DNA from 3 places in the Pantoea sp. X-Soil-YNGN-785 genome. Region 1 is predicted to be linked to each of the others. Evidence: predicted binding sites of a transcription regulator. Region 1 holds the regulator's gene; each other region holds the start of a gene.

Region 1 (3,280 bases):
TCAAACTCGACCTCAGCCAGACATTCTGCGCAGTCGCGGGTCATCAGCGCATTCTGGCTCTGGGAAATCGCGCCCAGGCGCGGTGTCTGGTGATAGAGCGCCAGGCAGATGGCGTCCAGCAGCGTGGTTTTACCCGCCCCGGTGGCCCCGGTTATCGCAAACAGGCCGTTGCTGGCAAAAGGCTCGGCGCGGAAGTCGATGAACCATTCACCGCGCAGGGCATTGAGGTTTTTAAACCGTAGCGTGAGGATCTTCATTGGGTCTCTTCCATAGCGGCCAGCGTCTGGCGAAACAGCGTGGTCATCTCGTCGATTTGCGCCGGTTGCAGCTCTTCATCCAGCGCCAGGCGGCGCGCGAAGACCTCTTCCACCTTCAGCTCACTCAGCGTTTCGTTGTCGAGCCCCGCCAGGCTCTGCTGCCGCTGTTCACGGCTGCGGCGCAGCAGCAAGACTTCGACCGGCAGCGTAGCGGTCAGGGTTTCGACCTGACGTTGCAGATCGCTGAGGTACTCCTGGGTAGTGACTTCGATGTCGAGCCAGGTCGGCTTCTCCTGCTCTGCCGTGCTGAAGGCGTTTAACTGCTCTGCAATCTGCGCCAGCGATCCTTTCAGCACCTGCATGGGTTGCGACTGCGGCACCACCAGCGGCGTAACTGACTGCAGGCCGCTGGCCGTCAGCTCCAGCAGGAAGACGCTCTTTTCAGTCCCCAGCTCATCAAAACTCAGCGGAATCGGCGAGCCGCTGTAGCGGATATGTTCGCTGCCCGCCACGCGCTGGGCGCGATGAATATGGCCGAGCGCAATATAATCAGCAGCGGGAAACGCGCTGGCGGGAAACGCGTCCAGCGTGCCGATGTAGATGTCGCGCACCGAATCGCTCTGGCTGACGCCGACGGTGGTGAGGTGACCGGTAGCAATGACGGGCAGCGCATAGCCCAGCGCCTGGGCGGCGGCGAAACGCTGCTGATAGTGGTGGGCAATCGCCTCCAGCAGCGAGGTCTGCTTGTCGCGGCCCGACTGACCCGCCCGGCTGCGCAGGATATCGCGCGGGCGCAGATAGGGAATGGCGCACAGCAGGGCACCCGGCTCGCCCTGGCGGGTGTTGAGCAGCAGCACATCATCCTGCGCCTGCGGGGTGGCGATCACCCGCGTGTTGAGGCAGGCCAGCAATTCGCGTGACTCGTTCAGCGTTGCCACGGAATCGTGGTTACCCGCCAGCACAATCAGCTGACAGCCCGCAGGCTGCAGTGCCACCACGAAGCGGTTAAACATCTCGCGGGCGTAGCTGGGCGGCGTACCGGTATCAAACAGGTCGCCTGCAATAATCAGCGCATCCACCTGATGCTGTTCAATCTGGATCAACAGCCAGTCGAGAAACGCCTGATGTTCCGCCGCCCGACTTTTGTTGTAGAAGAACTGCCCCAGATGCCAGTCCGCAGTATGAATGATGCGCATGATGAGTCCCTGCCGTTGTGATTCGCCGGGCGATTATACTGGCTCTGCGGCCAAAGCAAAAAAATGTCGCTGCGCTGTCATAAATGATTACCAGTGAGGTTACAGGCAGGTTATGTTTTTCATAAAAGTGTCACAAATCTGACGCATAATGGCGCCGCGAATCTCAGTGACAGCCGTCATAATCAGCAGGAGTAATAATGGCTAAGCGCATTTTGGTTGTGGAGGATGAAGCCCCCATCCGTGAAATGTTGTGTTTTGTTCTGGAGCAGAACGACTATCAGCCAATCGAGGCGGAAGATTATGACAGCGCCGTTGGCAAGCTGATTGAACCCTGGCCCGATCTGATTTTGCTGGACTGGATGTTACCCGGTGGCAGCGGGATTCAGTTTATCAAGCATCTTAAGCGCGAGGCGATGACCCGCGATATCCCGGTGATGATGCTGACCGCGCGCGGCGAAGAGGAAGATCGGGTACGTGGCCTGGAAGTGGGCGCCGATGATTACATTACCAAGCCGTTTTCACCTAAAGAGCTGATGGCGCGGATCAAAGCGGTAATGCGCCGCATTTCGCCGATGGCAGTGGAAGAGGTGATTGAGATGCAGGGGCTGAGTCTGGATCCCTCCTCACATCGCGTGATGTCAGAAACCACGCCGCTGGAGATGGGCCCCACCGAATATAAGTTGCTGCACTTCTTTATGACGCACCCGGAGCGTGTCTACAGCCGCGAACAGTTGCTGAACCACGTCTGGGGCACCAATGTGTATGTGGAGGATCGCACTGTCGATGTTCACATTCGCCGTTTACGTAAAGCGCTGGAAGTCTCCGGCCACGATCGCATGGTACAAACCGTCCGTGGAACAGGGTATCGTTTCTCTGCCCGCTACTAAACGGAGCCTTTACCGTGCTGGAACGCCTCTCCTGGAAGAGATTACTGACAGAACTGCTGCTGGCCTGTCTGCCTGCGGCGCTGCTGGGCCTGCTGTTTGGCGGCCTGCCCTGGTGGCTGCTGCTGAGCGTACTGGTGGTGCTGTTGTGGCATTTCCACAATCTGATGCGGCTGTCGCACTGGCTGTGGCTCGACCGCACCATGACGCCACCGACCGGGCGTGCCAGCTGGGAACCGCTGTTTTATGGGCTTTACCAGATGCAGCTGCGCAACCGGCGGCGGCGGCGTGAACTGGGCAATCTGATTAAGCGTTTCCGCAGCGGGGCCGAATCGCTGCCGGATGCGGTGATCCTGACCACGGAAGAGGGCACTATTTTCTGGTGTAACGGCCTGGCGCAGCAGCATCTGGGCCTGCGCTGGCCGGAAGATAATGGCCAGAATATCCTTAATCTGCTGCGTTACCCGGAGTTCTCCCGCTATCTGCGCCAGCGCGATTTTGACAAGCCGCTGACGCTGGTGCTGAACAACAAACTTCATATGGAGTTCCGCGTCATGCCCTATAGCGAAGGGCAGTGGCTGCTGGTGGCGCGTGATGTGACGCAGATGCATCAGCTGGAAGGGGCGCGCCGCAACTTCTTTGCCAACGTCAGCCATGAGTTACGCACGCCGCTCACCGTGCTGCAGGGTTATCTGGAGATGATGAATGACTCGGTGATGAGCGAGCCGTCGCGCAGCAAAGCGCTGCACACCATGTCGGAGCAGACGCGCCGCATGGACAGCCTGGTGAAACAGCTGCTGACGCTGTCGCGCATCGAAGCCGCGCCCGCGATCGATCTCAAAGAGAAGGTCGATGTGCCGGTGATGCTGAAGCTGCTCCAGCATGAGGCGGCGACGCTGAGTGGCGGTCGTCACGATATTCATTTCCATACCGATCCCCATCT
Region 2 (3,280 bases), 760 kb from region 1:
CGCTGCAGCAGCTGGTCGCTAAGAATATTCACTTTGTCTTCGCCACCGGCCGTCATCATATCGATGTCGGACAGATGCGCGACAGCCTGGCGATTCCGGCTTATATGATCACCTCGAACGGCGCGCGCGTGCACAACGCAGAGGGCGAGCTGGTGTTCAGTCATAATCTGGATGAGGATATCGCCAGCGACCTGTTTGGCCTGCAGTATCATCACAGCGATATTCTGACGCACGTTTACCGCGACGATGAGTGGTTTGTCAGCCGTTCAAGCCCGGCTGAGCAGGACTATTTCCGCGAGTCAGTGTTCAACTATCAGGTCTATGAGCCGGGCCTGCTGCCAACCAGCAACATCAGCAAGGTCTTTTTTACCTGCGAAAACCCTGAGCATCTGATCCCAATGGAGCAGGCGATTGAAGCGCGCTGGGGCGATCGGGTTAACGTCAGTTTCTCGCTGCCAACCTGCCTGGAAGTCATGGCGGGCGGCGTGTCGAAAGGACATGCGCTGGAAGCGGTCGCGAAAACGCTGGGTCACTCACTGGAGAGCTGCATTGCCTTTGGCGACGGTATGAATGATGTGGAGATGCTGAGCATGGCGGGCAAGGGCTATATCATGCAGAACGCCCATCAGCGCTTAAAAGATACGCTGCCGGAGCTGGATGTGATTGGTTCGAATGCCGATGATGCGGTGCCGCAGACACTGCGCACGCTCTATCTTGCTTAAGCAGCCTGCGTTAAAAGGGCCGGATAACCGGCCCTTTTTATTGCCGTCAGGCGAGGGTCTTTTTGTGTTTGTGTTCGCTGACCATGGTCAGTAACAGCAGAATAACCGCCAGCACACAGCCCGCAATCATCACCATAAAGCCGCCGTCCCAGCCGAAGTAATCGACGGTGTAACCGACAATGGCACTGGCCGCGACCGAGCCACCCAGGTAGCCAAACAGGCCGGTAAAGCCCGCCGCCGTCCCTGCTGCTTTTTTCGGTGCCAGCTCCAGCGCATGCAGACCAATCAGCATCACCGGACCGTAGATCAGGAAGCCAATCACGATCATGCAGGCCATGTCGACGCCAGGATTGCCCGCCGGGTTGAGCCAGTAAATCACGGTCGCAATGGTCACCAGTGTCATAAAGAATACGCCAGTCGCACCGCGATTACCCCGGAACACTTTGTCCGACATCCAGCCACACAGCAGCGTTCCCGGAATTCCCGCGTATTCATACAGGAAGTAGGCCCACGACGATTTATCCAGCGTGAAGTGTTTGACTTCGCGCAGATAGGTGGGTGACCAGTCGAGGATGCCGTAGCGCAGCAGATAGACAAAGACGTTGGCCAGCGCGATGTACCACAGCAGCTTGTTCGGCAGCACATACTTCATGAAGATCTGTTTTGCCGTCAGCTCCTCTTCGTGGCTGGCATCGTAGTCGGGCGGGTAGTCGTTTTTGTACTCTTCAATCGGCGGCAGGCCACAGGATTGCGGCGTGTCACGCATCAGCGCAAAGGCAATAATCGCAATGGCAATGGCACCAAACGCGGGCATATAGAGTGCTGCTTTCCAGTCGTTGAACCACGCCATGCCGAGCAGGAAGAGCAGTGGCGGAATACCACCGCCCACGTTATGCGCACAGTTCCAGACCGAAACGATCCTGCCGCGCTCCTTCTGCGACCACCAGTGAACCATGGTGCGTCCACAGGGTGGCCAGCCCATGCCCTGGAACCAGCCGCAGATAAACAGCAGTACGAACATCACCATGATGCTGGAGGTCGCCCAGGGGACGAATCCCATGATCAGCATCACTGCTGCGGCCAGAATCAGGCCAGCCGGTAAGAAGACGCGCGGGTTTGATCGGTCAGAGACCGAGCCCATGATGAATTTTGAAAAGCCGTAGGCAATGGAGATGCCGGACAGGGCAAACCCGAGATCGCCACGTGAAAAACCCTGCTCGACCAGATAGGGCATGGCGAGTGCGAAGTTTTTTCTGACCAGGTAGTAGGCAGCATAACCAAAGAAGATCCCGATGAAAATTTGCCAGCGCAGACGACGGTAGAGCGGATCAACGTGATCCGCCGCCACCTGCGGCTGACGTTGTGCAGGTTTAAAAATGCTCAGCATCAGTGAGGCCCTCCAGGGCACATTATGGTTTTTCATTCCCGGCAGGTTGGAGCAGGAAAGTGCAGAACAAAATGGATGCAGAATGTTCCATTTCGCGCAAAGAATAGTGTTAGTTGCGCAACGTTACTGTGATGAATGACACATTTGTTACAGTTTTATTACAGCAAGGAGCGGAAGTGATCACCGGATGGATCATTTCGCGCATTTTATCTGGCTGAAAACCTATTCTGTCGATTGATGTGTCAGGAAGTGTAAGCAGGCTATCCGGTCGGCTGTTTAATTGCCTGGATTATAATCAGATGTCAACCAGATTTCACAGCCTGACGGCGGCACATTGTTTACACTGTCGACCTGTTAATTTCGGGGTCGTTGCCGTGTTTTTATTGATTATTACCACCATTCTGTGGGCCTTTTCGTTCAGCCTGATTGGCGAATACCTCGCCGGGCAGGTGGATAGCTGGTTCTCTGTGCTGATGCGGCTGGCGCTGGCTGCGCTGGTATTTTTGCCTTTCCTGCGCTGGCGGGGTTATCGCCCTTCGACGCTACTGCTGTATATGCTGGTGGGAATGCTGCAGCTGGGCGTGATGTATCTGCTGAGCTTCGAAGCCTATCTCTACCTTAGCGTGTCAGAATTCCTGCTGTTTACGGTGATGACGCCGCTCTATGTGACGCTGATTTACGATCTGATCAGCCGTCGTCCGCTGCGCATCGGCTATATCTTCAGTGCGTTACTGGCGGTAGCGGGTGCGGCCATTATTCGCTATGACAAAGTCAGCGATCATTTCTGGTTTGGTCTGCTGTTAGTACAGCTGGCTAACATCTGCTTTGCGGCAGGCATGGTGGGCTATAAGCGTCTGCAGGAGACCCGACCCATGCCGCAGCACACGGCCTTCTCCTGGTTCTATCTGGGGGCGGTGTTGATTGCCGTCATCGCCTGGTGCGCCTGGGGCAACCCACAGAAGTTACCGACCACCTCATTGCAGTGGGGCATTCTGGTCTGGCTGGGCGTTGCGGCTTCCGGTCTCGGCTATTTTATGTGGAACTACGGTGCGACACAGGTCGATGCCGGTACGCTGGGCATAATGAATAACATGCACGTGCCCGCCGGGCTGCTGGTGAATCTGGCTATCTGGCAGCAGAAACCGCACTGGCCGAGCTTTATTGCGGGCGC
Region 3 (3,280 bases), 1.2 Mb from region 1:
TAGCTGGCGACACCAATCGACACTGCGGCGGTCACTTGCGCTGACATGCCCTGTGCATAGGTCATGCCTTTTTTACCAATCTTCTCACCAATGGTAGTGGCAACACGACGCCAGCCAATCATGGTGCCGATGCCCAGCGCCAGCGCGACGGCCACAATAATCCAGATCGGCGCATACTCAATGGTGCCAAGCAGGTCGCTTTTCAGCTTATTGAGGAAGCGCTTGTCATCCGGTGATGTCTCTTCCAGACGGGCCGCTTTATCGGCGGTGTCTGAGATACACAGCAGCAGACGACGCATCTGACCGCGCTGATCAACCGTCAGTTGGTCGTAGCTTTGCAGATTATTCAGCAACACCTGAGCACGCTGAACTGCCTGCAGTGCACGCGCGCTGTCACAGTGGAACTCCTGCGGGCTGGTCGCTGGCACTTCTTCCGGCGTTGGCAGCTTAGGCGGTGCCATCTGGATGATGTGCGTCAGCGAGGCGTTATGCTGCTGGTAATACTGCTCCAGGTGATTAACCGCATCGCGGGTACGCGTAATGTCATACCCGGAGGCATTCATATTTACCACGAAACCGGCCGGAGCCACGCCAATCAGGACCAGCATGATCAGGCCAATGCCTTTCTGACCGTCATTCGCGCCGTGCGAATAGCTCACGCCAATTGCCGAAACAATCAGGGCGATACGGGTCCAGAACGGCGGCTTTTTCTTGCCGTCGATCTTCTCGCGGTCAGCAGGCGTCATATGAATACGCGCACGCTTTTTGGTATTACTCCAGTAGCGACGCAGAATGAAGATCAAGCCGCCCGCCATCACCAGGCCGACAATCGGCGACAGGATCAGAGAAAGGAAGATGTTCAGGACTTTCGGGATGTTGAGTGCATCAACTACCGAGGTTCCGGTCATCAGGGCGTTGGTCAGACCGATACCGATAATGGCGCCGATCAGGGTATGGGAGCTGGAGGCCGGCAGACCGAGATACCAGGTGCCGAGGTTCCAGATAATCGCCGCCAGCAGCATAGAAAACACCATGGCGAGACCGTGAGCCGATCCAACATTTAACAACAGATCGGTGGGAAGCATATGAACAATAGCGTAAGCGACACTCAATCCACCGAGCAGCACGCCAAGGAAGTTGAATACACCCGCCATCACCACAGCAAGCTGGGCACGCATGGCACGCGTATAGATGACCGTCGCAACTGCGTTGGCCGTGTCGTGGAAACCGTTGATCGCTTCGTAAAACAATACAAACAGCAGGGCAAGAACCAATAACAGGCTAGTACTGAGGTCTAGACCAGCAAACAGATGTAGCATAAACGTTACGCCATTTTTGGAGGACATGAACGCGGCGCATTATCCGCGACAACGTGCTGTATGGGAAAGGAAAATATAGCGTTAATTTGACCTTTCGTCGTAAGGCTGAAGGGTAACTCAGCTAAAAAGGGTTAGATATTAAGCAGATACAATATGACACATTTACGGCAATTTTTTGACGCTGGCGTCTCAGTGAGCAGATCACTACAATCTGCGCCTTTCCAGTTAAGTGAGTGAACCGCAGTGGAACAGTTTGACGTTATCATCATTGGTGCCGGCGCCGCCGGTCTGTTCTGTGCCGCCCAGGCCGGACAGCGGGGACGCCGCGTGTTACTGCTGGATAACGGCAAAAAGCCGGGACGCAAGATTCTGATGTCGGGCGGTGGCCGCTGCAACTTCACCAACCTCTATACCGAACCGGCGGCCTATCTGTCGCACAATCCCCACTTCTGTAAATCGGCGCTGGCGCGTTATACCCAGTGGGATTTTATCGATCTGGTCAATCGTCATGGTATTGCCTGGCATGAGAAAACCCTGGGTCAGCTCTTCTGTGATGACTCGGCTCAGCAGATTGTCGATCTGCTGCTGGCCGAATGTGACAAGGGCAATGTCACCCTGCGGCTGCGCAGTGAAGTGCTCAGCGTGGCGCGCGATGAAAGCGGTTATACCCTGCAACTCAACGGCAGTACGGTTCAGGCGGAGAAGCTGGTCATCGCCAGCGGCGGCCTGTCGATGCCAGGTCTGGGGGCTTCGCCATTTGGCTATAAAATTGCGGAGCAGTTCGGCCTGAGCGTCTTTCCGACGCGGGCGGCGCTGGTGCCTTTTACTCTGCACAAGCCGCTGCTGGAGCAGCTGCAGACGCTGTCAGGCGTGGCGCTGGAGACCACGATTGATGCGCAGGATGGCACCCGCTTCAAAGAGGCGATGCTCTTCACCCATCGCGGCCTGTCCGGTCCGGCGGTATTGCAGATTTCCAGCTACTGGCAGCCGGGTGAATTCGTCACTATCGATCTGTCGCCCGCCACACCGCTTGAGGCGTTTCTGACGGCACAGCGTGAAGCACATCCGAATCTCAGCCTGAAAAACAGTCTGGCGAAAATCCTGCCGAAGCGTCTGGTGGAAGTCCTGCAGGCGCTGAAGGTGGTCCCGGACATCACGCTGAAGCAGCTCAACAGCAAACAGCAAACGGAGCTGGCGCAGACGCTGCACGCCTGGCGCATCCAGCCAAACGGCACAGAGGGCTATCGTACGGCGGAAGTAACGCTGGGCGGCGTGGATACGACGCAGCTCTCCTCGAAAACCATGGAGGCGCGTGCGGTGCCGGGGCTTTACTTTATTGGTGAAGTGGCCGATGTCACTGGCTGGCTGGGCGGATATAACTTCCAGTGGGCGTGGAGTTCTGCCTGGGCCTGTGCCCAGGCGTTGTAACGCGCGTTTACCAGCGCTGATGCACGTGAGGCGCGATCTTCTCCTGATAGATCTGCTTCAGCGCTGCCATTGTCTCCTCAGAGAGCGCATCGACATCGCTGGCGCGGGCATTGGCTTCAGCCTGTTCGCGATTTTTCGCGCCAGGAATCACCACGCTGACATCTTCGTTCATCAGGATCCAGCGCAGCGCAAACATCGCCATGGTGGTGTCCCCGGTGACGAAGCGGCGAATCTCCTCAACCACTTCCAGCGCCACCTCATACGGCACGCCGGAGAAGGTCTCGCCCTTATCGAACGCTTCGCCATTGCGATTAAAGGTGCGATGGTCGTCAGCGGCAAACACGCTGTCGGCATTCATTTTACCGGTCAGCAGACCTGACGCCAGTGGCACACGGGCGATGATCGCCACATCACGGCGTTTCGCCTCACGCAGCAGCAGTTCCGCCGGACGCTGGCGGAAAATGTTGTAGATCAGCTGAATCGACGAGACGTTGGGAAATTCCAGCGCCTTCAGCCCTTCCTCGACTTTCTCA

What was found. Region 1 encodes PhoB, which activates phosphate uptake and scavenging genes when phosphate is short. Its sites were predicted from a motif close to CTGTCATAAAACTGNCNNAT; they were not measured.
Region 2: glpT (glycerol-3-phosphate transporter) is a predicted target of PhoB. The motif match lies at 2,254-2,273, and genes of this name have one in related genera.
Region 3: pitA (inorganic phosphate transporter PitA) is a predicted target of PhoB. The motif match lies at 1,471-1,490, and genes of this name have one in related genera.

What each region holds. Positions count from the first base shown of each region.
Region 1 is NZ_AP035942.1:954,390-957,669, forward strand. Features, by position in the region: gene AC6I8E_RS04270 (AAA family ATPase) at 1-257, opposite strand, end outside; gene sbcD (exonuclease subunit SbcD) at 254-1,453, opposite strand; gene phoB (phosphate response regulator transcription factor PhoB) at 1,651-2,340, shown strand; gene phoR (phosphate regulon sensor histidine kinase PhoR) at 2,355-3,280, shown strand, end outside.
Region 2 is NZ_AP035942.1:189,856-193,135, forward strand. Features, by position in the region: gene yigL (sugar/pyridoxal phosphate phosphatase YigL) at 1-722, shown strand, start outside; gene glpT (glycerol-3-phosphate transporter) at 769-2,109, opposite strand; gene AC6I8E_RS00840 (carboxylate/amino acid/amine transporter) at 2,484-3,280, shown strand, end outside.
Region 3 is NZ_AP035942.1:3,745,924-3,749,203, reverse strand. Features, by position in the region: gene pitA (inorganic phosphate transporter PitA) at 1-1,319, opposite strand, end outside; gene AC6I8E_RS17490 (BaiN/RdsA family NAD(P)/FAD-dependent oxidoreductase) at 1,563-2,747, shown strand; gene AC6I8E_RS17485 (aldo/keto reductase) at 2,755-3,280, opposite strand, start outside.